Regions from separate parts of the Anoxybacillus ayderensis genome, predicted to be linked through region 2. Evidence: riboswitches for the same ligand, from Rfam matches in the RefSeq annotation. Region 2 holds a riboswitch; each other region holds the start of a gene.

Region 1 (10,188 bases), on a different contig from region 2:
ATGACCTTGGTAACGGATATAAAGTACAACTATTAAGCTATTTTCCAGATTTTTATTTTGATGAAAACGGCAATCCGAATACGCGCTCGAAAGTACCGAACAATCCAGCGTTCGTATTTAAAATGTTTGCACCAGATCGTCCGAAAGGCGAAGTGAGCTTCACGGCCATTCGTCAAACAATTGAGCCGCTTGGTAATAACAAATATAAGATGGCATTTGCGAATATTGAAACACGAAACGTATCGGCATTAACAGTGCGTCGTGATTTTACACTTTGGATTTTAGGCGTTGGTGGCGCGATTTTTATGATCGGCCTTATTCAAGGAATGTATTGGAACCATCGTCGCGTATGGATTCGACGGATGAACGACGAAGTACTCGTTGCCGCACATACGAATAAAAACTGGTTTGGACTGAAAAAAGAGCTTGAAGGTATATTTAACGATACGCCGTTTGTCATGCCAATCGATCAAGCGGACAAGCGGTCATAAGGGGGGAACATCGTGGTTCAGCTAAGTAGCACGTTACTATACGTGGCTTTTGTTCTTTATTTAGTTGCAACGCTTTTCTTTGGTGGCGCGATTCGAGTCAAAAAGAAAGAAGGGGTAGACCGTTGGGCAACGATTGGGATTTTTGTGACGATCGTTGGATTTATTGCTCAACTCGGTTATTTTATTACGCGCTGGATTGCCGCTGGGCATGCACCTGTCAGCAATTTGTTTGAGTTTACAACATTTTTTGGCATGATGCTTGTCGGAGCGTTTATCGTCATTTATTTTATTTACAAAACGAGCTTGCTCGGCTTATTTACTTTACCGATTGCCATTTTAGTTATCGCTTATGCGAGCATGTTTCCACGGGAAATTTCGCCGCTCATCCCAGCTTTACAAAGCGATTGGTTGCATATTCATGTGACGACAGCAGCGGCTGGAGAAGCGATTTTAGCGATTAGTTTTGCCGCGGGACTCATTTATTTAATTCGCGTTGTCGATCAATCGAAACCGAGTAAGCGAACGTTTTGGCTTGAATTTGTATTATTTTTCTTAATTAGTACGCTTGGTTTTGTCATCGTCACAACATCGTTTCGCGTTGCTGGTTATGAAGCAACGTTTGAGTGGATCGATAAAAATGGCAAGCAAGATGAAATGGTATACCATATGCCTGCGCTTGTTGGTCCGCATGAAGGAGTGCTAAAAACGGAAGAACGCATGAAGCCGCTTGTGGACATGCCAGCGATCATTAACGCGCGGAAATTAAATACGGTCATTTGGTCTTTATTTTCTGGCCTTGCGTTATATGGCTTGCTTCGCCTTCTTTTACGCAAACGTATTGCAGCCGCGTTACAACCGCTTGTAAAAAACGTCAATTTAGATTTAGTTGATGAAATTGGCTATCGTTCCGTAGCGATCGGCTTTCCGGTATTTACGCTCGGTGCGCTTATTTTTGCGATGATTTGGGCACAAATCGCATGGACGCGCTTTTGGGGCTGGGATCCGAAAGAAGTATGGGCGCTCATTACGTGGTTGTTTTATGCTGCCTTTTTACATTTGCGACTATCGAAAGGATGGCATGGTGAACGTTCCGCATGGCTTGCGGTTATTGGTTTTGCGATCATTATGTTTAACTTAGTGGCGGTAAACTTAGTCATTGCTGGCTTACACTCATATGCTGGATCTTAAAAACGCCTTCGCTATGAAGGCGTTTTTTTAAAGATAAGAAAGTATAAAATTTTGAGTTGATGTCTAGCTCCAAGCGCCATCGGCTCGAGTCGCTCCGCCCCACACTGCGGCGGCGACAGCCTCCTCGGTGGGGCTTGTGCGCTCTTCGCCGATAGGCGGGCGCTTTGCGCTTTTCTTTATGAGAAGTAGAAAAAAGTTTGGCGGTTTTGTACAATAGAAAAAGAGGAGGTATGACATCATGGAGAAGGAAATTAAAATTTTAGTTGTGGATGATGAAGAACGGATTCGCCGCTTGCTTCGCATGTATTTAGAACGTGAACAATATGTCATTGATGAGGCGGAAAACGGCGAAGAAGCGCTAGCGTTAGCACTTGAAAATGATTATGATTTAATTTTGCTTGATCTCATGTTACCAGGAAAAGATGGGATTGAAGTATGTAAACAGTTGCGTGAGAAAAAAGCAACGCCTGTCATTATGTTGACAGCAAAAGGAGAGGAAGCGAACCGCGTGCAAGGGTTTGAAGCAGGAACAGACGATTATATTGTAAAACCGTTCAGCCCGCGTGAAGTCGTGCTTCGTGTGAAAGCGTTGCTTCGACGCACAGCCAACGCTTCCTACGTACCGACGGATACGACAGCACGGGATGTGCTTGTTTTCCCACATTTAACAATTGATCATGATGCACATCGTGTGACCGCGGACGGACATGAAGTCAGTTTAACTCCGAAAGAATATGAGTTGCTTCACTTTTTAGCGAAATCGCCAGATAAAGTGTTTGACCGTGAACAGTTGCTAAAAGAAGTATGGCATTACGAATTTTTCGGTGACTTGCGCACAGTGGATACACACGTCAAGCGATTGCGTGAAAAACTAAACAAAGTGTCGCCAGCTGCGGCGAAAATGATCGTCACCGTTTGGGGTGTCGGGTATAAATTTGAGGTCGTGAATGAATGATGGCGTTATGGCGTAGTGTAGTCGGCAAACTATGGCTGACGATTTTGTTGCTTGTTGCTTTCGTCCTTTTTATTTTAACCGTCTTATTGCTCGGTTTTTTTGAAAAATATTATTTAGAAAAAACAAGTGATCAGCTTACCCAACAAGCGACAAAAGTGGCTCGGGTCGTCGCTGAACATGACGAGCCGTTTGCGCGCTCCATTGCGTGGACGATGGTGGATGATGTATCAAAGTTAATGATCATTATCGATGATCGTCATTATTGGTATTCACCAAATGAAAAACTGCCGGATTTGCCACTATCGTTCATTCAGCAAGATCAACAGTTAGGGCGCGTATTTAATGGCGAAAAAGTAGTGAAACGGACGCTTATGCCAAATCAAACGATGCGAAACGACGAATATAATGAACTATTTATTGTCGGCGTTCCGCTTCATACATCGGATGGAAATGGCGCGGTATTTGTATACCAGTCGTTAAAAGCGGTCGAAGAAACGACAAGACAGACGACAAAATTTATTTTTCTTGCGGCGTTTATCGCCATTGTGTTAACGACCGTGTTCGCCTTTTTCTTATCTACACGCATTACAGCTCCGCTTCGAAAAATGAGGCAAGTAGCATTCGAAATTGCGCGTGGAAAATTTGATTCAAAAGTGCCGATCGTCACTCATGATGAAATTGGGGAACTGGCGATGGCTTTTAATCAAATGGGACGGCAGTTGCAGTTTCATATTAATGCGTTAAATCAAGAAAAGGAGCAGTTAGCAAGCATTTTAAGTAGCATGGCCGATGGTGTCATTACATTCAATCGAAACGGTGAAGTGCTCATTACAAATCCACCAGCTGACCGATTTTTACAAGCGTGGTATTACGAGCAAGGGCAAAGCGATAATTTATTGCCACTTCCTCCCGAAGTGAATGAATTGTTTACGAAAGCGGTAGTGGAGGAAAAAGAACAAGCGATAGAAATGGCTTTACAAGGTCGCAATTGGGTCATTGTTATGACGCCGTTATACAACGGCAAGGTCATTCGGGGAGCCGTTGCGGTGCTTCGCGATATGACGGAGGAACGACGGCTTGATAAGTTGCGCAAAGATTTTATCGCAAACGTCTCGCATGAGTTGCGCACGCCGATTGCGATGTTGCAAGGGTATAGTGAAGCGATCGTCGATGATATTGCCGCGACAGATGAAGAGAAAAAAGAATTGGCAAAGGTGATTTATGACGAATCGTTGCGCATGGGTCGTCTTGTGAACGATTTGCTTGATTTAGCGCGCATGGAAGCAGGTCATTTAACGCTCCATGAAGAACAAGTGCCGCTTAGACCGTATATCGAGCGCATCATTCATAAGTTTCAAGCGTTAGCGAAAGAAAAAGGAGTTCGTTTGCTTGTTGAAATGAACGATGAGCTCATCGTTTCGTTCGATCCCGACCGCATTGAACAAGTGTTGACGAATTTAATTGATAATGCGCTTCGTCATACAGATAACGGTGGCGAAGTACGTGTTATTGTCGATGCGGGGGAAGAAGTCGTGCGCATCTCTGTGCAAGATTCTGGCTCAGGCATCGCAGAAGAAGATTTGCCTTTTGTGTTTGAGCGTTTTTATAAAGCGGATAAAGCGCGCACGCGCGGTCGCTCAGGTACAGGTTTAGGTCTTGCGATTGCGAAAAACATCGTTGAAGCGCATAAAGGAACGATTGCTGTCCATAGCAAACTAGGAGAAGGAACGACGTTTACGTTTACATTGCCATTGAAATAGAAATTTTTTATTGTCATCAGCGATATTTTTCGCTATGATAGAAACGTAGAAATTGTTCGACAATTACATACATTCGTTGCAAAAAGGTGTCGAACGGGCAACCTAGTAGACTTAATAGGGAATCTGGTGCAAGTCCAGAACTGTCCCCGCAACTGTAAATGCTGACGAAATGAAAATCGCCACTGTACAATTTGTACGGGAAGGCTTCAAAGTAGGATGACGCATAAGTCAGTAGACCTGCCTTTTTGCACCGTCATTCGCGTCTTCGGGGAGTGAGACGGCGAAACGACAAGGGGAAGTTGTTGTCTTTTGTTGTTTCCAGCTCATTCCATTTGGAATGAGCTTTTTTATTTGATATACATAAAAGGGGGAAAAACGATGAAGAAATGGAAACAATATGTGTGGCTTCTTGCGCTCGTATTGACGCTCGGATTAGCAGCGTGCAGCAATAACGCGGAGCCAGCAAAAGAAACGAAGCAAGAGGCGAAAACAGAGGAGGCTGCATTTCCGGTTACGGTAAAAGATGCGGTTGGCGATGTCACAATTGAAAAAGAACCGACAAAAATTGTTTCGCTCATTCCGAGCAATACAGAAATTGCATACGCGTTAGGGCTTGGTGACAAAATTGTCGGTGTAAGCGATTTTGATAACTATCCAGAAGATGTGAAAAACAAAGAAAAAATTGGTGGTATGGAGTTTAATGTTGAAAAAATTATTTCACTTCAACCAGACGTTGTGCTTGCGCATGCATCAAGCGCTCACAATTCTGAGGAAGGATTAAAGCAATTAAAAGATGCGGGCATTACAGTTATTGTAGTGCCAAACGCCACATCGTTCAACGATGTATATGCGTCGATTGAACTGATCGGGAAAGCGACAGGGAAAGAGAAAGAGGCAGCCGATGTTGTGCAACAAATGAAGCAAAAAATTGATGCCATTGCTGAAAAAGCAAAAGAAGTAAAAGAAGAAGCAACCGTTTGGGTGGAAGTTTCTCCTGCACCTGAAATTTATACCGCTGGAAAAGGAACATTTATGGATGAAATGTTAACGATCATTCATGCAAAAAATGCAGCAGGCGATCAAGAAGGATGGCCGATGTTTACAGAAGAAGATGCAGTGGCGCTAAATCCAGATGTCATTATTACAACATACGGTTATTACACACCGAACGCTGTCGAGCAAGTGCTCGCTCGCCCAGCTTGGAAAGATGTCCCTGCAATTAAAAATAAACGAGTATACGATGTCAATTCTGATTTAGTTTCTCGTCCGGGACCACGTTTAGCTGAAGGGGTCGAAGAAATTGCCAAAGTCGTTTATCCAGACATTTTTAAATAATTACATGAGCGCATTGCTTATTGCAACGTTTGCTTTGTTGTTAGGGGTATCGATTGGATCACAATCGATTCCCTTTTCTTCTATATGGGAGACGCTATTACATCAGTTGTTTCATACGCCGACAAATGTTCCTGCCACCGTTTCGCAAATTATTGTTGCGATTCGTTTACCGAGAGTCATACTCGCCTTTCTGATCGGGGCATCTTTAGCACTTGCAGGGGTAGCGTTTCAAGGACTTTTGAAAAACGTTCTGGCCGATCCGTATACCATCGGGGTGTCGTCTGGGGCAGCCGTTGGCGCCGTGCTTGTCTTTTTCTTTCAGCTTCAGTTTTCGATTCTCGGACGTTTTACGCTCCCGATCGTCAGCATTATATTTGCGCTCGTGACATTATTGTTTGTTTTATTATTTGCACGGCTTGCGGAACGAAATATGGCGATGGAGACGATTGTTTTAATCGGCATTATCATGAATGCGTTTTTCGGTTCGCTCATTTCGCTTATGGTCGCTTTTAGCGGCGAAGAGTTGCGTCAAGTTATTAGCTGGCTCATGGGGAGCGTCGCGATGCGCGGCTGGTCGTACGTGTCTTTATTTGTTCCGTTTTTTATCATCGGTTCTCTCGGTTTATTTGCACATATTCGCGAGTTAAACGCCTTTTCATTCGGTGAGCGGGTCGCTGCCAATATTGGCGTACATTTGTTACAAAAAAAGCTAGCGATTTTACTTAGCGCTTCCTTGCTTACAGGAGCGGCGGTAGCTGTATCAGGAACGATCGGATTCGTCGGGCTCGTTATTCCCCATATGACTCGTCTCATTTGCGGGGCGAACCATCGAAAATTGTTGCCGCTCTCCTTTTTATACGGCGGAACGTTTTTAGTATTAGCGGATGTCGTCGCGCGAACGATCGTTTCACCGCGAGAGTTGCCGATCGGGGTCATTACCGCCCTCATCGGCGCCCCTTTATTTGCGATATTGTTGTTTAAAAGTTTAAGACGGAAGACGGGATCAACATGATTGATGTAAAGGATGTTTCGTATCGATATGGTGAAAAACAAGTATTACGACATGTTTCATTTACAGTATATGAAGGAGAGTTTTTCGGTATTTTAGGTCCAAACGGATCAGGAAAAACGACGTTAATAAAACTGTTAAGCCGCGAACTTGCTTTACAGCAAGGGGACATTTTTGTTTGTGGTCAACATATTGAAACATATAAGCCGAAACAATATGCAAAATTGATCGCTACGTTGCCGCAACATACAGATGTTTCGTTTGGATATACAGTGAAAGAAATGGTTGAGCTCGGTCGCTATCCTTATCAATCAACTCTTTTTCCGAAATGGACAAAGGAAGATGAGCAAGTCGTTAGCGACTCACTCCATGCGGTGACATTGTCGCATAAACAACATGCTTTATTAGAGCAGTTAAGCGGTGGAGAACGTCAGCGTGCCGCGCTTGCTCGAGCGCTGGCACAACAACCGCATGTATTGCTCCTAGATGAACCGACAAACCATATGGATGTGGCACAACAATTTAAATTGCTTAATTTATTAAAGCAATCGCAGCTGACGATCGTTGCTATTTTTCACGATATAAACATTGCATCGCTCTATTGTGATCGCCTTCTTTTTTTGCGAGATGGAGAAGCTGTTGCATGCGGTACACCGAAAGAGTTGTTAAATGAATCGATGATTGCATCCATATTTGAAACAAACATGAAACGATATGAGCATCCGGTGTTGCCAAAACCGCTTGTGACGTTCGTTCCGTTTTTAGAGCAGCCTATGAATGATGTGCTATGGCATGTCAAGCAAAATGAAACGATGATCGTCATTGAAACAGCGAAACCGTTTAAAGTGCTTTCCTCTGCGCTCGTTGGCGGTGGAACGCGCTGGGCAACAATGTTTGTCAATCGGCATGTTCCGCTTGATTATCGTTGTGATGATGCAAAGCAAGAAATGATTCAATTTTTGCGACAACACGGTTTTGATGAGCAGTGGACCGTTGGGATGATGACTGCTGTTTGTGTAAATGATGTCGCGTTTGCGTCTGTTCATGAAGATGTTCGCCTTTTCGTTGCCGTAACGGCAGGGGTTGGAAATGCGGTTGATAGTGCACAGGCGTGGCGTCGTACAGATGTAGTCGCTTCTCCGGGCACGATTAATACGTTTATTTTTATTGATGCACACTTATCAGAAGCTGCGTTTGTGCAAGCGTTAATGACCGCAACAGAAGCAAAAGCAAAGGCGCTGTACGATAAACAAGTCATCGATCCCCAAACCCACACCATTGCGACAGGAACATCGACAGATTCGACGGTCATCGCTGCGTCTCAACAAGGAACGTATTATGAATACGCTGGAACGATCACATCGATCGGCAAACAAATCGCTCGTCTTGTATATGAAGCGACGCAAACAGCAATTGATCGCTACCGAAAGCGAAAGGGTGACAGTCGATGACGCACATATGGGCGGTGTGGCTTGCGCTTTTGCTCGATCGCATATTTGCTGATCCTCGTCGGTTTCATCCTGTTTGTTGGATTGGGCAACTGATTGCGTTCATGGATCGTCGTTTGAACAAAGGAAGATGGAGAAAAGGAAAAGGAATATTCACGCTGTTTGTCGTTTGTACGGTGACGTTGATCATAAGTTACGGACTGATTGTTAGCGCCTACCGACTTTCATTTATATTCGGCATATTCATTGAAGCAATGATCATTTTTACTTCGATTGCGCCAACCAGTTTAGCGAACGCAGCGTACGATGTCCTCGATCCGTTAGAAAGAGGGGATATTGATGAAGCCCGAAAAAAGGTGGGAATGATTGTCGGGCGTGATACAAAAACGTTACAACAAGAAGGGATCGTACGTGCATGTGTGGAAACAGTAGCCGAAAATACGAGTGACGGAGTAACCGCCCCTCTTTTTTATGCTTTTATTGGCGGGGGAGCGTTAGCGATGTTGTATCGCGCTGTAAATACGTGCGATTCGATGCTCGGCTATAAAAACGAGCGATATGCTCAATTTGGTTGGGCATCGGCTCGATTTGATGATGTACTTAATTACATTCCTGCTAGACTAACAGCGTTCGTTATGCTGTTTGTTCATCGTGCAAATAAACGAGCATGGAAACTATTATTTCGCGATGCCCGCAATCACCCAAGTCCAAATAGCGGATGGTGCGAAGCGGCGATGGCTGCGTTGTTACATGTTCAACTCGGAGGAGTAAACACATATTACGGTGTCGTATCCGTCCGACCAACGATTGGAGATGCGTCTGTTCCGCTTGCTGCTCGGCACATTAAACGAGCGGTGGCAATCATGATACGCACGACCGTTGCTTTTACGATAGGAGGGAGTTTGCTTGCGCTTGCCTGCACATGGGGCTAATCCACATCGTTTATATGAAGCGATGCAAATAAATATGCCGAGCTCATATATTGATTTTAGCGTCAATGTCAATCCAATGCAGTACGAATATATACTAACAGAACAACAGTGGTTACGTTGGATGAGCGAATATCCAGAGGAGCGAAGTGAATCGCTTCAAACGATGATTGCTGAACGAGAGCGTGTCGCGCGCAGCCATGTATTTGTCGGAAATGGTGCTGCCCAATGCATTTATTTACTTGCTGAACAATTTGCCGGTCAACATATTGGCATCATTGAGCCGACGTTTACAGAATATCGTCGCGCATGTGAAGCTTACGGTTGTACCGTTCACTCGTTTATGTTAGATGAACATTGGCAACTACCGATCGAACAAATGATAGAACGCTTGCCGTCTTTACACGCGCTATTCGTTTGTCATCCGAACAATCCAACAGGTACGATATGGTCAAAAGAAACGATGTATGCTTTATTAAAAGCAGCACATGATGAAGGGGTATATGTTATTGTCGACGAAGCGTTTTACGATTTTTGGCTCGATGGTTATTCCGTTTCTTCTTTTTTACACACATTTGATCGTTTAATTGTGCTACGGTCATTAACGAAAATGTACCGATTGGCAGGTGTACGGCTCGGTTATGTGTTAGCGCATGAGCATGTCGTAAAAAAGTTAACGGAAAAGCAACCGCCATGGAGCGTGAACACGATCGCTCAACAAATCGGAAAACAATTATTGAACGATGAGGCATTTGTCGAACGAACAAAAACATACATCGCTTCAGAGCGAAAACGAATATTTTCACAGCTTACTGAGATGGGTTATCGCTATTCACCGTCTGTTGTCAATTTTTATATGTTGCATGATGAAACGATGACACTTTTTCCTTTTTTGTTGCAACAAGGTATCGTCGCTCGCCATACGTTTAATTTTCAAGGACTGGACGGAAAATATGTCCGTTTTGCGATTCGAACGAAAGAAGAGAACGATCGTCTCCTTTCTTATTTAAGGAGGTGGCATAAATGATCGTATTTATTAGCGGTGGGGTGCGCAGCGGAAAGTCTTCATTTGC
Region 2 (10,188 bases):
GTTATGTTTTAAAGCACTTTTATTAAAAAATAGTAAGATAACGCTCAAAACTATACCTATTCCTATTATAGGTAGTAGTCCTTCATAAAAATAATCACCTAAAAAACCGAAAACCGTATTCCCTATCGGCATAAAAACTATAGCAATAGTGAATATAAAGGAAAATACCCTTCCTAATAGCGTTTTATCAATATTAGTTTGTATATAAGTGAAAAAAGGACATTAAACCTTGTTAAGAAAAAACCGAAGAAAAAGATTACTCCATATAACACATAAAGATTATTAGAGAACACCAATAAAAGAAAAACACTACCACATAGAATTAACTCCCTAGAAATATGAACTAACTGAGATTTCCCTTTCGAAAAACTTAAAAAGAAAGCACCTATAATTCCTCCTAATGCTTCCGATGATAGTGCTAAACTGTACACAGTACTATCTTTGTATAAAGAATTAACTAGTACAGGTAAAATGATGTTATAACCCGCTATAAAAAAGTTTACCAAGGATACCGCTATAAGTAATCTTATCAATAATGGATCTCTTTTTACATACTTAAACCCATCAATAAAGTCTTCAAAGTATGACTTTGCTTTACTAGACTGAGCATAACTGTATTTAATAAAAAATTCCATCAAGGCAGATATTAAAAAAGAAACACCATTAATTACAAATATCATACTTATACCAATAAAATCTAAAGAAAGTAGCCATGCACCTACTATCGGTCCTGAAACTTTAATTATTTCTGAAGATGTAGTGAGATAGGAGTTAATTTTTTTAATCCGATTCTCATCAATTATCTCAGGAATAATTGCTCTCATTGTAGGCGAAAACAATGAAAAGGAAATACTCAATGCAATATTAACTGCTATAACTAACGGAATGTTTAAGCTGCTATCATCTGCAAAAAAACCTAATAGTATACACATTGTCCCAGCTATAACATCCATTAATATGAGAATATTCCTTTTATTAAACCGATCTGAAATCACTCCACCAAAAAGATTGATGAGTACAGATGGAATTAGACTAATAGCGGTTATCATGCCTAAAATTTTTGCACTACCAGTCATAACTACGATCCACCAATTCAAAGCCATTGTGAAGATCACATTCCCTAGCTGAGAGATGGAGTTACCAAAAAAAACGAGAAGTTCATTTCTACTAAACATACTATCCCCCATAATAGATGATTTGTTTACGGCTTTTACACGAGAAATCTCTATTTTTCGACTGCTGAGTGACCGAACAACATCGCTCCTAGACAAATGTATTTGTCTAGGAAACGGTCGGTTGTTCGATGCTTTGTTACACAAAGGCGTGACGAAAACAATCTTTTAGCTTCCTTCTGGCAGTCGAAAAAATAAAGTTAAACTTCCCAATTGCAAGTAAATAAAAAGGACTGGATTTTTACTAGAATGTTATGAGCTCTGCCTGTTTTTGAGGATGAGACAACCATTCTTTAAACAGGCAAAGTTAAATTATTTTTCCTTCATTACTTATCTAAAGTACTAGTAAAGATGCGTTCTTCGCATACATCAAGGTCTTTATATATTTTTTCATCTAAGTTAGCTGGTTTGTTTAAAAACGCGATATAGATATAGTCTTTTGTTGAAAAAGAAGTTATAAAAAACGGATTATCTCTTAAAGTACTTAAGTTTTTTCTCGTCTCTTCTAATGAATCAAACATAACATTTAATTGTTCATTTTTAATTGTTCCTAAGTAGTTTGTCTTAGCAATAGGATTGACACCGTAGAGACGGTATAAATCTTTGTGAGTTTCGCTCATATTTGGAAAACCTTTTGCAAACAGATAAATTGGGTTGAATCCATCTCTATACATGGAATAAACTTCTTCCATTCTATCTTTAAATTCCTCAAATGTTTCCTCTGGTTTTCCCAGAAGAACCATCGAAGTATGATAATCACCAATACAGTTACTGAAGTCTAAATCTTTATATTTCCTTATGTTAACGATTGTTTGATAGATGAACTCTTTTTGTCCAATAACCCTAGATAGAATCTGAGTACTTATATAATTCATTTTATCTATTATGTCGAATGTTGTTCTAAGTTTGTTATCAAAATGAAACTTCAATAATAACAAATCGTCACTGCTTTGTACTTTCACTCTATTGTCATTGACTTTTAAAAGTTTTTTTGTGTAATCACAATTACTGATGTACGCTAATTTGTTTTTGCTCTCCATGAAATCTATGAAATCTTTATATTCTAATCTATTTCCTAATTTATGACCGTTTAATAAATCCATAAATTGTTTAATCAAAATGTGTTTGTTAGATAAATCTGCAATGTTGTGGGATAACACAAACACTACAATGTACTTTTGTTGCAATTCAAAGATCGCAACGGTATATAGTAGCTCATCCAAAGGACTTTTTAAGACGACTTCTGCCATAGTCTTCGTCATTTCGTCAACGAGTAAGGTTGCGCTATCATAAGAATATTCAGATAGGTCAAATAACGGTATTTCATAGCTATCCATATCTAATTTAACCTGTTTAAATACAACTTGTTCACTCTCCAGAGAAATGACAGACCTTAATAGTTCATTAGATAAAATGATATCCTTACATGCTTGAATAACCCTTTCCAATTGAAAATCTTTTTTCACGTCAATTTTGATGTCAATCGCACTATTAAAGTTGTCTTTAATGTAATTCTTTTGATGATAATATACTGGATAAACTTTCTCTATTGTACCTATCGATTTATTGTTCTTATAGTATGAGCTAGAGATTTGCGATTTTATATGATCGATGTTAATATCTTCAGCCGTCTTTTGAAACTGCTTAGTTACTTCATTTTCCTGCTCTAACCTCTTTTCTATATAACCTGCTAGTTCACTAACATTCTGGTGGTTATATAACACAGATTCATCTAAGTTAATGTTGTAATAATTCTCTAGCTCTATAATGACAGAGATGACATCTAATGAATCTCCGCCTAAATCAAAAAAGCTATCATATAAAGAAATGCTATCTACATGTAAAGTTTCTCTAAATATACTTAAGATTTTCTGCTGCGTATCACTAACATCATTTTGAATAACATTGTGTATCATATCAGCATCATCATGATAAGACATAAGCGCCTTCGTATCTATTTTTCTGTTAATCGTTAGCGGAAATTCATCTATCTGTTTATAAAAGTTTGGAATCATATATGACGGCAAAAAGTTTTTCAAAATCTTCTTTATATCGTCGGGTACGATTGCTTTTTTCGCTTGATAAAAGCAATAAAGTTTATTGTTTTCATATAACACCTTAACCATGTTTATTTCTTTTATTTCTTTTAAAATAATATCTTCGATCTCCCCCAGCTCTACTCGAATCCCATTTATTTGAACCTGATAATCTTTCCTTCCTATAAACTCTATGTTTCCATCTTTTAATCTTTTCGCATAATCCCCTGTTTTATAATATTTCTCTCTATCTATAAATAGGAATTTCTCATTATTGATAGTAGGTAAGTTTAAATATCCTTCAGCAACCCCATTACCAGAAATGTACATTTCCCCCTGAACACCTATCGGCACCTCAATTCCGTTAGAGTCTAAAATTTTAATTTGCACCCCGTCAAGTTCCTTCCCAATCGGAACGGTTGAACGATTAAAGTCATGATCAATTCTATAACGCGTTGCATATACTGTACATTCAGTTGGACCATATAGATTTTCAATACAAACATTTTTTAAATACTTAATAGCTTTATGGGCAAGGGAAGCTTTGAACTCTTCACCTGCTACCATTAAATATTTCAAGTTTCTATCTAATTTATCAATATCATCCTCATTTAATTTATCTAGCATCAAATTTAAAATCGCAGGCGAAAGTGCCATATGCGTTACTTTATGAACTTCTATTAAATGGGCCAGTTTTCTAAAATTACGTGAGTTCTCTTGTGTCGGTATTACTAAAGCTCCCCCACCGTAGATCCAACCAAAGATTTCAACAACCGAAACATCGAAGGTAAATGGGGTTGATAAAATATACTTGTCACTTCTAGAAATCGGATAGTATTTCTGCATGTTATTTAGTATATATTCTAAATTCGAATGCGTAACTTTAACACCCTTTGGCTTCCCTGTACTTCCAGAGGTATACATTAAATAAGCGAATTCGCCCTTTTTTTCATCAAATGAGTCTGAGTAATCTGAAGTAATAATATTTCTAACATGAATTTGTTTCACGTTCACATTTAACAAATCATTCGTATTTTTCAGAATGATTTTGCTATTAGAGTCTTCCAATAGCATATTAATGCGAAGAACTGGATATTCTGTAGATATAGGTAGATAAGCAGCACCTACCTTTAACACTCCCAAAATGCTTACGATCATTTCAGGACATGGAGGCATATAAATTGGGATAAAGGTATTTTCACTGTAATTGTTTTTATATAAATAGTTTGCCAATTTTGATGATAGTTCATCTAATTGTTTATAAGTCATTTTCTGACCTTCATATATAATAGCTGTAGCTTCAGGTATTTGTGAAACTCTCTCTTTGAATTTTGCTAAAACATTGCCCAAACAAATCACTCCTAACTAATAATTATTTTTTCTTATCCATGGTGCTAGGTCGAGCGCTGGTGTAACAAGTGAATAGACCAACAAGATTCCATCGAGTGCCACTTCAAACCTTGAAATAGAGTTGGCACGAATGTCTGTGGTCCGATATTGGTCGGCTAGAATGGAGAACATCGTTTCAATCACTTTTCGATATAAACATTATTGTTATTGAGCAAGAATACAAATCCTTCTTTTGTTGAGGTAGAAAACACACCCCTTACCAAGTACATATTTTGGAAATAAATAAAAACAACTTCTTTTTTAAAATTTTAGAATATATATGAAATAATTTATTTTTTATAAATGCAAAAATATAACAAAAGAAGAAAAAAATCAATACTTTTTCATATGAATTTACTAATAAAATATCAATATTAACTTAAAAGAAAAATATACCCATTTACCGCGACGTCATATCTCTAAAAACCACACAAAAAAATATTTCAGTTGAAAAAAACAAAAAGTTCGTTTATTCTGAATTTTATACAACAACATAATAAGTTCACGCAACAGGTGGTTCACAGATGCTGTGAATCTTAAAAGGGAAGTTTGGTGAAAATCCAACACGGTCGCGCCACTGTGATGCAGAGCTGTTTATCACAATCCACTGTTTCATGCGAAATGGGAAGGAGATAAACAGCGATGAAGCTAAGTCAGGAGACCTGCCTGTTGTATGCACTTACGACCTACGCGTCATAGGGAGGAGTGAGGACATATGATCTTGAGGCACTTCATGTATCTCAATACGAGCTAGCTATGCCCTCCTTCTGTTTGGAAGAGGGTTTTTTCGCTTGATTGGGATATAAATGACTGGAGGTGCTTAACTTGTTCATCCGTAGTTCAAATGTAGGGTATCCGCGCATTGGTGAGAAAAGAGAATGGAAAAAAGCGTTAGAATCTTTTTGGAATGGGCAAATCAACGAACAGCAATTCATAGAAACGATGGAACACATTCGACTTGATTCGATTCGTAAACAAGTAGAGAAAGGAATCGACCTTATTCCAATCGGAGATTTTTCTTTATACGATCACGTGTTAGATACAGCATTTATGTTCGGGTATATTCCAGAGCGATTTCAACAAATAGACAATGCACTCGAACAATATTTTGCGATGGCACGCGGTACAAATGGACAACATGCGCTTGAAATGACGAAATGGTTTAATACAAATTACCATTACATCGTGCCTGAAATCGGGCAAACGAAGCCGAGATTAGTAGAAAATCGGCTATTAAAAGAATACAAACTAATAAAAGAAACATTCCATATTGAAACAAAACCTGTATTGCTTGGACCGATTACATTTCTTTTGCTTTCTAAACAATACGAACGAAATGAGTGGCGTAAACATCTCGCCCAGTTAGTTCCTGTTTATGTGGAATTATTCAAACAACTAAGCGAAGCGGGCGTGTCATTCGTACAAATCGATGAACCGATTCTCGTTCAAGATATAGATGATGACATAGTCGATGCATTTCGTGATGTATATGAAGTTTTTCATCGCGATGTACCAAATATAAACCTTATTTTACAAACATATTTTGATAGCGTATCGCATTATCGTGAAATCGTTGCTTTACCTGTCGCAGGCATTGGGCTTGATTTCGTGCATGACGATGGCGAAAACGTAAAACATATAAACATACACGGATTTCCAAAAGATAAAATATTAGTTGCTGGGATTGTAGACGGTCGCAATGTATGGAAAAGCTCGCTTGCACAAAAAGCAACGCTCCTTCATCATTTAGCAGGCGTTGCGGAACAACTCATTATTCAACCGTCTTGCAGCTTACTGCACGTCCCTGTCACGACAAAACATGAACATGCATTGCCAACGGAACTTGTCAGCACTTTATCTTTCGCTGATGAGAAATTAGATGAGATACGTATACTTACAGAATATATGAAAGGAAACGCAACAATCGACGAGCTAATCAAATACGATGAACAAACAAACGCTTATTTCACTAAGTTCCGCAAACAACAAGAACAAACAAACGACATCACTACCGTTCCGTTAAGCCGAACACCTTACAACGAAAGAAAAAAAGCACAACAAGCACATTTGCAGCTTCCACTTTTGCCGACAACGACGATTGGCAGCTTCCCGCAAACAAACGACGTGCGCCAAGCTCGGATGAAGTGGAAAAAAGGCGAATGGAACGACAAGCAATATAAGTCGTTTATAAAGAATGAAATTGCAAAATGGATCAAGATTCAAGAGCAGCTACAACTTGATGTACTTGTTCACGGTGAATTTGAACGCACAGATATGGTTGAATTTTTCGGCGAAAAATTACAAGGAATGGCATGCACGACAAACGGTTGGGTGCAATCATACGGATCGCGTTGTGTTCGTCCACCTATTATTTTTAGCCATATTGCCTACCAACAACCGATGACCGTAGAAGAAACCGTGTATGCTCAGTCGCTGACGAATAAACCTGTCAAAGGAATGCTGACAGGTCCTGTAACCATTTTAAACTGGTCGTTCGTTCGCGACGATATTTCACGAAAACATGTGCTGATGCAACTCGCCCTCGCCATTCGTGAGGAAGTATTGCAGTTAGAAAAGGAAGGCATACGCATCATTCAAGTCGATGAGCCAGCGTTACGGGAAGGATTGCCGCTCAAAAAAGAGAAACATGCATCATATTGGAAAGATGCCGTTATGGCGTTTCGCCTCGCTACCTCATCGGTGAAAGAGGAAACGCAAATTCATACACATATGTGCTATTCCCAGTTTGAACATATGATGCATATTATTGATGAGCTTGATGCGGATGTCATCTCCATTGAATCGTCGCGAAGCCACGGTGAACTTGTTTCATCATTTGAAACATATGAGTATCAAAAGGAAATTGGCTTAGGGGTGTATGACATTCATAGTCCGCGCATTCCGACAAAAAAAGAAATAAGTGAGCAAATCGAACGGGCACTTCGCGTTCTTCGTCCAGAACAATTTTGGGTCAATCCCGATTGTGGATTAAAAACGCGAAAAGAAAAAGAAGCTATCGATGCACTCAAGGCGATGGTGGAAGCCGCACACGAATATCGCCAGCAACTCTTGGCTTATGGAGGGATGAAAGCATGGAAGTGAGCGTCGAGCAGTCGAAAACGATTCAAACACGGCTCGTATTGCCTTCTGATACGAACCATCTCGGCACGATTTTTGGCGGTACGGTTTTAGCTTATATTGATGAAATTGCGGCAATATCCGCCATGCGCCATGCACGAAAAGCAGTCGTCACAGTTTCGATCGACAAAGTTGATTTCATTTCGTCCGCGAAAGTAGGCGATATTTTAAAACTCGAAGCATTCGTCTACTCGACCGGACGCACATCAATGAAAGTATTCGTCAAAGTCGAAACAGAAGATTTATTTACAGGCGAACATCACTTAACAACCACATGCTTTTTAACAATGGTCGCCATCGATCAAAACAAAAAACCGACCCCTGTTCCGAAAGTCATCATTAGCGAACAGGAGGAACAAATCGTACAACTGTATCAACAAAACAATAAGGTATAAATGTTTATACCCATGGCGCTAGTTGAGAGCTAGTGTCATGGGTTATATTCATTTGTTTATCCATGCCAATGCCGATAATATGAGAATCATTGTGATTATTTTGACGAACAGGCTCTTTAAGTCTATTTTTTATTTTTTATGTTAGCGAATTTGCTCATCTACAGTAATAGAAGTTTTATCATGGATTTTAGGTACTACCCAGTAAATAATAATTGCTGGGAATAGAAAAATGGCAGCTACCAAAAATGTTGTTGTTAGTCCAAATTTTACTGCAATAATTCCAAAGATAACACCAGATAAGATTTCTCCTAGGGCACCAACTCCTGAATTTAAAGAAAATAGAGTACTTTTGTAATTATCTAGGAAAAATTTATTTAAATAACTGTAGATGAGCAATTTTCATAACAATAATCACCATATAAAAAGAGACAAACAGGGTACCCCTTATACCACATGGAGCTGTTTTTTTGACAACATCAATGGGAATATCTTGCTTTGTTGCATGGTAAATGAACCCGACGAGACGATGCCTTTTCTTCGTTCGGAGAAGATCAAGCCCGGTAGAGAAATCCTGGTTGGACTCGACTATACTGTACACATAAGCGAGATGCACCAAAATCCAATACCGTTTCACCGCCCGAACCTGACGAACACGGTACCCATCGAGATTCAGCTGGTCTTTCGCTTGACGAAAAAAGCATTCGATCGACCAACGCTCGGCATAGTAGCGCAAGATGTCTTCATCGCTTTGCTCCCGATCGGTGCTCAAGACGCAGTGAAGATGTTCCGGTGTCATCGGCTGATCGGCTTTACAAACAAGCAGCACCACCGCATGGTCGAGACCGTTGAGCGTTCCTTCGTAACGATATACGCGATAACGCTCTTCTCCCACCGTGACGAGGTGAGTGTCACCTTGGACGGCGATGCCTTTCGTCTTGAGCATCGCGATGACATGGAATCCCTTTTTCAGGAAGGCTTCGATGAGCTCTTTGGACGGATACCATGAATCCATGAGCACATACACCGGATGATCCGGCTTCACCTTGAGCGAAGAAAGCATCTCCATCGCTAGGTCGACTTTGCTTGTTCCCGCCGTCTTATCATAAAGACGAAACGCGAACGGGAATGCCTGAGTCATGGTGTGTACCATCAGCCAAACGAGCGAATGCCCCCAGACCGATTAATGATCTTTGTGAGAGAAATGCCAATCACACCCTTGAATGGCGTGTGCAGCCCGTGACGAAGGCTTCGTTTTTTGGCAAATGGTATCATCAATCGAAACAAAAAGGGGTTGATTCTCCCGTTTGGCGATTCGCTCGATGCGATGAAGGATCCATTGCTGGAGTTTGCGAAGCAACGTCTCTTCATCCCAAGGGCTTTTCGTGAAAAAATGGCTGAGCGTTGTTCGATGGTTGGGATGAAAACTCCAGTGATGGACATCGGTCAACGTTCCCGAAAATCCCTTGGTAGTCAAGGCATCCACCATATGAACGAGATGCTTGATGACCGGTTTCGAGAAATAAAGCGCCAATCCCAACTCCATGAAAAACTTGTGGATTCCTTGATGATGTGCTAATCTATTCATGAGACATGAACCTCCTTGTGAATGGTTGGTTAGCACATCTATTTTAACCAAGGAGTCTGGTTCATGTCTCCTTTTTTGTTTGGATGTAAATTTATGTTAGTAAATTTGCTCAACTACAGTTATTAGTCATAAAGTGATAAATCGTTCGAGAATTTCATAGTTCCGTTACTATAAATATCAAATCTAGTTTGGAAAGGTACTGGGCCTGTCCCACTCATACTACCGTTACTAACTACTTTTGTAAAATTATAATATACTTTTCCAGGATTGCCGTATGAATAAGAAACTCTATCTCCGTAAGCACCAGAAACATATAAAGAATGTTTTCTTGGATAAACTGTAGATCCAATATATTCCACATCAATCCATCCCGTAATTTCCCCAACATGCGTATATCCATAATAAATAGCTTGCGAAATATTAAATCTTTGATCTCCTACTACTACTTGCGGTGTTATTTGACTGGAAGAATT
Region 3 (10,188 bases), on a different contig from region 2:
TGGACGAGCCACTTTATAAGCTCGTTCTGCTACATCTCCAACTGTTTTTAGCATGACCCATAGGGCACCAGAGATAGCAAATAAGCTAATAAATAATAAGCCGCCTAAAAGACCGTACGGATGAAGCAAGCTGAACAACGTTCCTTCATATCCAGATGGACCAATTTTTAAACCGTAAAACAAATTAGCAAAAGCAACACCAAACAGAAGCGCTAAAGCAAAACTACTAATAGTGAATGCCCATTTCCAGCTTTTTTGCCAAAGCGGCGCATCGTCTTTATGCATAAACTCTAATCCGGCTGCGCGGAAAAAGAGCGCGAATAAAATGAGCATCATCGGCGTATATAAGAAGCTGAATAAATCTGCATAAACGGCTGGAAATGCGGCAAACGTTGCCCCTCCAGCTGTAATTAACCAGACTTCATTTCCGCCCCAAAACGGTCCAACCGCTTCTTGCAACTGATTTCGCTCTTGACGGTTTCTAGCTAAAAACGGAAACAACATGCCTGTGCCGAGCGTATATCCATCTAACACAAAGTATATCGTCCAAATGAGTCCCCATAAGCCGAACCAAATGATCGCAACTGTTTCATGAGACATGTTGAACTTCCCCACCTTTCGTAGCCGTGGATGTGTACGGTCCTTTTTTCGCATATTTCAACATTAAGTACACGTCTGCAATAAGTAAAATAGTATAAAACAAAACTAAGCTGACGAGTGAGAAAACAATTTGTGAAAGCGAAATAGGTGATACGGCTTCAGCTGTGCGCATTAATCCATATACCGTCCACGGTTGACGCCCGACTTCCGCAACGACCCAGCCGGCATTGATAGCGACATACGGGAGCAATACAGAATACATGACAAGTTTTAAGAAACGTCGTGATTCAACTAATTTATTTTTACGATATAAGTAAAATCCGTACCAAAATAGAGCGACAAAGTATAGACCGAGTGCTACCATTAAACGAAATGAATAAAAGACGATGTTGACATTCGGACGTTCATCTTTTGGAATTTGATCAAATCCAACGACTTTCCCATCAAACGAGTGCGTATAAAAGTAGCTTCCGAGCTTTGGAATCGTTAAAAATTCAACGATGTTGCGCTCGTTTTTTGGGTCAGGAATTTGAATAATGTGAAATGGTAAACTTTCTTTTGTTTCCCACACGGCTTCGAGAGCTGCCCCTTTGGCAGGTTGCATTTTTGTCGCAAATGATGCGGATTTATGACCAATAAACGGTGTAGCTGTTGCCGCGATTAATCCTAAAATGAGCGCATATTTAAACGATTTTTCGAAAAACTCGACATGTTGTTTACGCAATAAATGCCAAGCACTAACCGCCATCACAAAAAATGCCCCAACGATATAACAGCTAACAACGGTATGAACGAACATATGCCATGCATATGGATTCGTTACAACTTCCCAAAAGTTTTGTAGTTCGATACGGCCGTTTCTTTCAATATATCCGACCGGATTTTGCATAAAGCCGTTTGCTGTGATAATCCAAAGTGCTGAAATGTTTGTACCAAGCGCCACCATCCAGATGGAGAAGGCACGAAGTTTTGGTGAAATTTTATCCTTCCCAAATAGCCAAATGCCCATAAATGTTGACTCTAAAAAGAAAGCAACGAGCGCTTCAATGGCTAGCGGAGAGCCGAAAATATCCCCCATATATTTCGAATACTCCGACCAGTTTGTCCCGAATTGAAATTCCATTGTAATTCCTGTTACAACACCGAGGACAAAGTTAATGGCAAACAGTTTCCCCCAAAAGTCTGCCATTTGTCGATAAAGCGGATTTTTTGTTCGCACATGTTGTGTTTCCATCCATGCAATCAAAACAATAAGACCAATTGTTAACGGGACGAATAAAAAATGATAAAAAACCGTAATGGCAAATTGAAAACGGCTAAGTAAAAGTACGTCGCTCATATATCCCCCTCCGATATACTAAATATTTTTCATATGTATAAGAGTAACCTCAATACGTGAAGAAGAGATGAGAGAAATGTTGCAAAACTGTGGCGATAATTTTAAAAAAATGTGTCTATCCACGATTATTAACATGAAAAAAGAGAAAACCTCTTGCTCATCGCAAGAGGTCGTGCTGTTATTCGGTCGGTTGGAACGTTTTACAGTCTGTTTCTGTGGAGCTTGTTGCCGTTGCGCCGGCGTGACTTACGACGTAGATTGCGTCTGCACTACATCGATTGCCTTGTGACCAAAACTGGCAGTTTTGCACTTCACAAAGTACATCTTTTGCCATCATACTCCCCTCCTTTCTTTATACTGATGTTAGTGTAGACAAAACGTTGACAAGACATAACATGAAAAAATGAGCAAAAATAGCGAGAATTTTTATCAACAAATGTTGACATAGATAATCATTCTCAATTAGAATGAAATTGTGCAATATAAGACAAAAAGTTGGAGGGAGTTATATGTCATCGTTATTAGTTGTTGGTGCGGATCATTTAGGAAACATTACAGATAAATTAAAAAGCTCAGGATTTAAGGAAATTATTCATTTAGATGGTCGAAAAGTGAATATGGTGAAACGACAAATACCGGAGCACGTCGATATCGTATTTGTTATGACTGATTATATTAACCATAATTTAGCGAAAGTCATTAAACAAAAAGCAAAAGATCAGCATAAACCCATTTACTTTGTCAAACGTTCATGGAGTTCCATTCAATCTGTTATTGAGCAAATGGGGGAGCTAAAACGAGTGAACTAAGGAGGAGAGGACATTGTGGCAATCGTTTTTAAATGAAGTATTAGCTTACCATTACAGCATATCTCCACCTCATCGTTCATCGCTTACGTTGCTAAAAGGAATTGAACGGGCAACATCATCGTTTCCGATCGCTTCTTGTGACTCTCCCGTGACATACTATAAAATGATTGCAAAAATGACGGATTACTTGCTTCGCTTTGTTGCCAATGATCGGTCATTTGTTCACATATTAGACGAGCACGATGTGTTAATTACTGCATCATGTACGTCTGACACATGCGTTGTCCCATCATGTATGAACGTTTTTGTTGTTGACCGCATTCCTTCATTGCGTGCTATACAACAATTTGAAAATAAATTCGGCCAAACACCGAAAACGGTTCGAATATATCATGTGATGAAAAATCGCTTATCTTATGTTACGCTGACAAGTGACACATATTGTACACGCCTGTTGTAAAAAACCGGGTCAATCACCCGGTTTTTTACAATTCGTCAAACCCATTAATATCGGTTGTTTTCGTGTATGAACGTGGACGAGCTTCGAAAAAGTCAGTTTTGCCTAAGTTCACATTTTCATCGCTAAAGACGCGAATCCAAGGCATAGCGTTTTCATCCGCATCGTAACGGTCTTCTAAGCCAAGCATGCGCAGCCGTTTGTTTCCGAGATATTCGATATATTTCTCCATTTCAATTACATCAATGCCATCAATGTCGCGCAACACAAAGCGCGACCATTCTGTTTCATAACGAATCGCTTCATCGATGTAATCATATATCCACGCTGAAAACGATCCGTCTTCGTCCAAATGAGGATTTTCCCATAATACAGCGCGTACGAGTTGGGAAATGAAGTAGCTATGGCATAGTTCGTCTTTATTAATATAGCTAATCATCGTTGATGTTTTCAGCATTTTTTGATTTCGCGCTAAGTTGTAAAAAAAGGCGAACCCGGAATAAAAATTAATTCCTTCTAAGACGAGCGAAGCGACAAGGGCACGGCAAAACGTTTCAACAGTTGGTCGTTCACGAAACGCTTCGTATACGCGAATGACGTGTTCGTTTCGCTTATAAATGTGCGGATTCGTGCGCGCCATTTCAAAGGCACGGTTTTGCTCGGATAGTTTCTCAATAGACGCAAGCACATACGAGTACGACTGATTATGGACGACTTCTTGTTGTTCGATAATCGAAAAAATCGCTTTGACGCTCGGATCGGTAATGTATTCTTTCATCGCTCCGATAAAGTTCGGTTGCACAGAGTCTAAAATCGAAAGCAACCCGATAATGTGTAAAAATGCATCGCGTTCCCGCTCACTTAAATGATGCCATTGTTTAATATCATCAGACATGTTAATTTCAAACGGGGTCCAAAAGTTGCCGAGCAACATTTTGTATATATCATAAAAATGGCTATATTTAATATCGTTCCAGTTTAAAATGCCGCTTGCTTTTCCGTTAATAATGCTTGTTGCTTTATTTGGATGCGACGGCTCGAGCAATTTTACTTTCGTCAATAACAAAACGTTCAACCTCCTTGAGTAGTTGGTGGACGAAAACAGCCGGCAAATGTTGTTGATGGCCGCGTGGGGATTGTTCAATTTTTAACGTGCCGAGCACCGTCGTCACTTTTCGTAAATGGTACGCCATTTCATCGACAGCGCGGCAATAGTATGGCCACATTTGATCTCCTGTACCAAACAGCGCAACAGGAGGCAAAGAAAGGTTTCGATCTTTAATAAGAAAACGAAGTATCGTTCTCATTTCATCCGGAAGTTGTCCATTTCCCCACGTATATGAACCGAATAAAACAAGTTGTGCTTCATGAATGAGCGATTCGATCGCAAACATATGTTCAACATTGATCGTTTTCACTGCATGTCCGGATGAGCAAAAAGCTTCTTCTATTAACAGCGCGACTTCTTTTGTGTTCCCTGTTTTCGATGTGTAACAAATAAGGACGTTCATTTTTTATCCCCCTACGATGAACAAACGTCGCATTCTTCAATCGTTACTGCGGTACTACGAACGTAATACGTCGATTTTAACCGCTCTTTCCATGCGGTGAGATGCAAGTCAAGCAAGTCTTTCGCTTTGATCGTGTTATATACATATAGATTAAAACTTAACGATTGATCGACATGTTTTTGTCTTGCTGCATTTTGACGAATGCTCATCTTTTGATCCACTTCATAGGCGTTATCGTAAAACCAAAACGTTTTTGCGTTTAAATCAGGGACGGTCACAGGAATTTTGTAATTTTTCTTTTCTTCAAAATATAAACGGTTAAACACAGGATCGCATGATGCCGTTCCGTTTGCTAAAACGGATGTTGAAGCGTTTGGCGCAGGCGCCATTAAATAGCCATTACGCATACCATATTGCATGACTTGCTTCTTCAATCCATCCCAGTCTAACTCATCATGGGAGGAATATCCACGAAGATCAAAGTATTTTCCTGTGTGCCAATCCGAGCCTTCAAATGCCGGATATGCTCCTTTTTCTTTCGCAAGCTCCATGCTCGCTTTGATCGTGAGGTAAGCAATTTTCTCGAACAACCGATCAGCCAGTCGTACACTTTCTTCGCTGTTCCATTTGATCCCTTTTAACGCTAATAAATGATGCCAAGAAAATGCTCCTAAGCCGATGGCGCGATATTTTTTATTTGTGATGACCGCTTGCAACACTTCAATTCGTTTTTCGTTTAAGTCGATAACGTTATCGAGCATGCGCACTTGAATCGGGATTAGCCGTTCTAACACATCATCTTGTACGGCGCGTGCTAAATGGATGCTCGATAAGTTGCAAACGACAAAGTCGCCCGGTTTTTTATGAACGATAATCTCTCCATCTTCTGTATATTCTTTTGTGACGATCGTTGGGCTCGTGTTTTGCATAATTTCTGTACATAAATTGCTAGAATAAATCATGCCTGCGTGTTTATTCGGGTTCATGCGATTCGCTTCATCACGATAGAACATATAAGGCGTGCCCGTTTCTAACTGAGACTTTAATATTCGTTTCATAATTTCGATAGCAGGAACACGCTCTTTACTTAACGCTCGATGATTCACACACTCCTCATATTTTTCACGGAACGAACCAGCTCCGCGTTCTTCATCATAAAAGTCTTCCAATCCTAATGGGTTTCCATTTTTATCTTTCCATCCCATTACTTTTTTCACTTCATGTGGGTCAAATAAATACCAATCGCCACGCTTTTCGACTTGTTCCATAAATAAGTCAGGAATGCATACGCCATAAAATAAATCATGAGCTTTTGTTCGTTCGTCTCCGTTGTTTAGCTTCGCGTCTAAAAACGAGAAAATGTCTTTATGCCAAACGTCTAAATATACCGCGATGCTTCCTTGTCGCGTACCGAGTTGGTCAACCGATACAGCGGTATTGTTTAATTGGCGCATCCAAGGAATGACGCCAGAGGAGACGCCTTTAAATCCTTTAATATCGGAATTGCGCGCACGAATTTTTCCTAAATATACGCCAATTCCTCCACCGCCTTTTGATAGACGAGCGACATCCGTATTCGACTCATAAATGCCAATTAAACTATCGTCTACTGTATCAATAAAACAACTCGATAATTGACCATATGACTTCCCAGCGTTTGCGTAAGTTGGCGTAGCGACGGTCATATATTGATTAGATAACGCCCAATACGCTTCTTTCGCTAGTGCCATTCGTTTTGTCGGATGTTCATATGCCATTAATGTTAAAGCAATCGTTAAAAAGCGCTCTTGGGGCAGTTCGTAAATCTCGCCGCTATACCCTTTCGCTAAATAGCGATCAACGAGCGTTTTTAATCCGATGTATGTAAATAGCTCGTCCTTTTTCGCGTCGATCCATGTGCTCGCTTCTTGCAGTTCTTTTTTCGTATATCGTTCTAATAAAAAAGAGTCGTAAATGCCGAGATCAACAAGCATTGTTTGCAATTCATAAAAGTAGCGATATGTGTCGGATACATCATAGCCACGATTTTTAGCTGCTTCGTCGTATAGCTGTTGCAAATAAAGACGAGCTGCAACAAACGTCCAATCCGGCTGTTCTACTGTGATTTCATCAAGCGCATTTAAAATGAGTTTATTCATCATATCGTTGTATCGCTGCGTATGGGCAAGTGCCCGGACAGTACGTTCGATGTATCGCTCGCTCGCTAAGTGCGGAAAGTCTTTGAAAATAGGAAACAATAATGTGCGGATCGTTTCTTCATTTACTTCTGTTTGTTGTTTTATGTACACCATATAACATCCCTTCCCCTAAAAAATAAAAACATCCGCTCTCGTTGAGCGGATGAAACGATGGAAAAAGGCATGCTTTCACCATCGTTTCATCTTCTCAATCCCCGAAGAATATGAAACGATACAAGGAAGGCAGGTCTCCTGACTCGCGCTTCTTCCTACTTTGGATTCCTTCCCATATATGCGCCTGAAAAGCTGACATATACAGTGGTGTTGTTTCCATTTCGTCTGCGCACACAGTTGCGGGGACAGCTCTGGATTCGCACCAGATTCCCTATTAAGTCCGTTCGGACACCTTCACTTGCCGGTTTCAATATATAGTTGTTGTTTTGTTTATTCATCACAATATGTTGTATAAAAAGGTTTACGTTTAAAACTATAACGAAAAATTTCAACATTTGCAATCATTATTTTTCATCATTTGCTAAATAGCGCCGGTCTTTCATAAACAGCCGCCAAAAATAAATGAAACCTGGAAATAAAATTGCAAAGCCGACGATGTACGTCACAAAAAGAGCACGAAACGTATTCGGATGCGTAAATCCGGATTCGATTGTCACATTCGGATAAATCATATACGGTAAATGAGCTTTTCCGTATGCGTAACTTGCACAAAAATATTGCAAGACGATGGCTACAACCGCAAGGCGTGGCATTCCACGTCCGTTTTTCTTTTTCCATGATGGAAGAAAAAGCGCCCCACCAGCTAAGAGAAATAACATGACAGAAGCGGCAAGCCACGGCCAACGTGCAATCATTCCGTCATATAGCCAACGCGCTTCATTTCGCATCGTGACCATAATGAGAATAGAGGAGAGCAAAGCGAACGGACCGATGATGAGCGCATCGCGGCGATAAATCGTATACGCTTCGATTTCATTTGCTTCGTTTGAGTAGTCTGCTAATAAAAGCGACGAAAGAAAGAGTGTACTTGTAATCGCAAAGGCGATAAACGCATATTCATGTGGGCTTGTAAATAGGCGATCGAGCCGAAGACGATTGACATCATTCATTGTTTCAACAAAAGACCCGTGTGTAATTGGTAACACGCTAATTAAAAACGCTGGAATAAGCAAACCGCTTATGCCAGAAATGTAAACGAGCACTTTTTCATATTTAGGAGCAACGTGTGAAAAGACGAGGAACGCACTACGTACAGTAAGCAAAAGTAAAATAATGCTTCCCGGGATAAGTAAAATGGTTCCAAGCATAAACGTTGCTCCAGGAAAAAAGCTGACGAGCGCCACGACGATGGCAACGATAAAGACGTTCGTCACTTCCCATGTCGGCGACAAATATCGGTTTGCGATTTTCGTTGCTTTCGTTTGTGGACGATTGATATATACCATTGACCAAAACCCTGCTCCAAAGTCCATTGTCGCCATGACCGCGTAAATAAAAATAAATCCCCATAAAATTGAAATGGCAATTAATTCATCTGTCATCATCTTGCTCCTTTCTACATGTGCGTAGATAAGTGTTGTTCAATCGGATGGCGGCGGAAATACGAGCGCAAGACGAGCACGACCGCGATGAGTAAAAATACGTAAATGGACGTAAACAGAAGAAAAAGCGTTCCTAAATTTGTTGATTGTGTTACAGCTTCTGCCGTTGTCATCATGCGATAAATGACCCAAGGCTGTCTCCCTGTGCAAGCAAAAATCCAGCCAAATTCAATGCCGAGAAGAGCGAGCGGTCCAGCAGTAACAACTGTCCACATAAACCAGTTCGGAAATATGTGTTGTTTTCTTATGCGATGCCAAACGAATCCGACAATCGAAAGAAGGAGAAGAAACATGCCAATTCCGACCATTGCATTAAAAAGTGTATGGACAAACAACGGTGGCCACCATTCTTCTGGAAAATCATTTAACCCGACAACGACGGTATCGAAACGATTGCCTGCTAAAAAGCTAAGCAACCATGGAATTTCAATTCCCCATTTGACTGTTTGTGTTTCACGGTCCGTAAAACCGCCGATGACGAGCGGGGCGTGCGACTGTGTTTCAAACAATCCTTCAGCAGCAGCTAATTTTTCTGGTTGATATTCATGAAGAAGTTGAGCCGATTCGTGCCCGTTTATGGCTGTTAGTAAAGAAAATACGCCGCCAACTGTTAAACCGAGCATGAGCGCTTTTTTATAAAAAAGTTGGATGCGTTCATGGTGTCTATTTTTCAACATGTGATATGCTGCGATTGAAGCGATCGTAAACGCACCTGTCATATACGCTGACAAAACGACGTGTGTTGCTGTGACGGCAAAGCTTGGATTAAAAAATGCTTCCCACGGATTAACGTCAACAATTTGCCCATTTTCGATACGAAAGCCTGTCGGTGTTCCTTCAAAAGCGTGAACGTTCGTAATTAAAATGGCAGAAGCGGCTGCTCCGATGGCAACAAGCGTCAAGCTGATGATGCGCATCGTTGGAGAAATGCGGTCAGCTGCGTATACGTAAATAGATAAAAATAACGCTTCGACGAAAAACGCATAAATCTCGATTTGAAACGGCAGCGCCATCACTTTACCGACCACTTCCATAAAGCCTGGCCATAAAAGTGAAAGTTGTACTCCTGCGATAGTACCAGACGGAATCGCTACGCCAAGCAAAATAGCGAGCGCTTTTGTCCAACGATTTGCCATAAGGGCATAGTCATTGTCTTTCGTTTTTTGATATAGTAGCTCGGCAAATAAAATCATAAGCGGAATACCGACCCCAAGCGTCGCAAAAATAATATGAAACGCCATCGTTGTGCCAAATAACGTTCTTGCTGTTAATACGTGATCCATACCGAAATGTTCATCCCTTTCCATACATTGTCGTTTCCTAGTTTGATTTGAAAAGGGAAAAAATATGCAAAAAAATAAGCGACCGTAACGATCGCTTATTGTAATGCTTTTTTTAATGCCGATATATTGTCATTCATGATCGCAAAGTAATCTTTGTTGTTTGCGATATCATCGTTTGTGCGCGCCTCTAAGTTGTGAAGAATGAGTACATCCGCTCCAATTTCATTTTTTACGACTTCAGCAATTTTTGATGTAACATTTTGTTCAAAAAAGATATACTGTATGTCGTGCTCTTTTGCTTTTTTAATGATAGAAGTAAGCTGTTTTTGTGACGGCTCATTTGTCGGTGATAGTCCAGTCACGCTTATTTGTTTTAAGCCGTATCGTTTCTCCCAA

Evidence for each region. Region 2 has a riboswitch for cobalamin ahead of metE (5-methyltetrahydropteroyltriglutamate--homocysteine S-methyltransferase). Riboswitches for the same ligand answer to the same signal wherever they lie in the genome.
Region 1: linked by a shared signal. The riboswitch ahead of HNR63_RS10790 (ABC transporter substrate-binding protein) and the one ahead of metE (5-methyltetrahydropteroyltriglutamate--homocysteine S-methyltransferase) in region 2 are both predicted to bind cobalamin.
Region 3: linked by a shared signal. The riboswitch ahead of HNR63_RS06785 (ribonucleoside-diphosphate reductase subunit alpha) and the one ahead of metE (5-methyltetrahydropteroyltriglutamate--homocysteine S-methyltransferase) in region 2 are both predicted to bind cobalamin.

The regions. Positions count from the first base shown of each region.
Region 1 covers NZ_JACDUV010000007.1:32,888-43,075, forward strand. Annotated here, with positions in the region: gene resB (cytochrome c biogenesis protein ResB) at 1-491, shown strand, start outside; gene ccsB (c-type cytochrome biogenesis protein CcsB) at 504-1,679, shown strand; gene HNR63_RS10780 (response regulator transcription factor) at 1,918-2,634, shown strand; gene HNR63_RS10785 (ATP-binding protein) at 2,631-4,394, shown strand; cobalamin riboswitch at 4,462-4,653, shown strand; gene HNR63_RS10790 (ABC transporter substrate-binding protein) at 4,773-5,729, shown strand; gene HNR63_RS10795 (FecCD family ABC transporter permease) at 5,695-6,741, shown strand; gene HNR63_RS10800 (adenosylcobinamide amidohydrolase) at 6,738-8,189, shown strand; gene cbiB (adenosylcobinamide-phosphate synthase CbiB) at 8,186-9,118, shown strand; gene cobD (threonine-phosphate decarboxylase CobD) at 9,093-10,142, shown strand; gene HNR63_RS10815 (bifunctional adenosylcobinamide kinase/adenosylcobinamide-phosphate guanylyltransferase) at 10,139-10,188, shown strand, end outside.
Region 2 covers NZ_JACDUV010000012.1:576-10,763, reverse strand. Annotated here, with positions in the region: gene HNR63_RS13220 (MFS transporter) at 174-1,175, opposite strand; gene HNR63_RS13215 (amino acid adenylation domain-containing protein) at 1,499-4,558, opposite strand; cobalamin riboswitch at 5,092-5,281, shown strand; gene metE (5-methyltetrahydropteroyltriglutamate--homocysteine S-methyltransferase) at 5,423-7,699, shown strand; gene HNR63_RS13205 (acyl-CoA thioesterase) at 7,690-8,130, shown strand; partial or broken gene HNR63_RS13955 (MFS transporter) at 8,272-8,523, opposite strand; partial or broken gene HNR63_RS13200 (transposase) at 8,575-9,715, opposite strand; gene HNR63_RS13195 (hypothetical protein) at 9,838-10,188, opposite strand, start outside.
Region 3 covers NZ_JACDUV010000004.1:18,957-29,144, forward strand. Annotated here, with positions in the region: gene cydB (cytochrome d ubiquinol oxidase subunit II) at 1-600, opposite strand, end outside; gene HNR63_RS06755 (cytochrome ubiquinol oxidase subunit I) at 590-1,939, opposite strand; gene HNR63_RS06760 (DUF1540 domain-containing protein) at 2,118-2,273, opposite strand; gene HNR63_RS06765 (DUF2325 domain-containing protein) at 2,449-2,748, shown strand; gene HNR63_RS06770 (diverged REC-like domain-containing protein) at 2,762-3,208, shown strand; gene HNR63_RS06775 (ribonucleotide-diphosphate reductase subunit beta) at 3,234-4,271, opposite strand; gene HNR63_RS06780 (flavodoxin domain-containing protein) at 4,225-4,716, opposite strand; gene HNR63_RS06785 (ribonucleoside-diphosphate reductase subunit alpha) at 4,728-7,007, opposite strand; cobalamin riboswitch at 7,118-7,318, opposite strand; gene HNR63_RS06790 (cytochrome d ubiquinol oxidase subunit II) at 7,412-8,449, opposite strand; gene HNR63_RS06795 (cytochrome ubiquinol oxidase subunit I) at 8,464-9,816, opposite strand; gene HNR63_RS06800 (metal ABC transporter substrate-binding protein) at 9,888-10,188, opposite strand, start outside.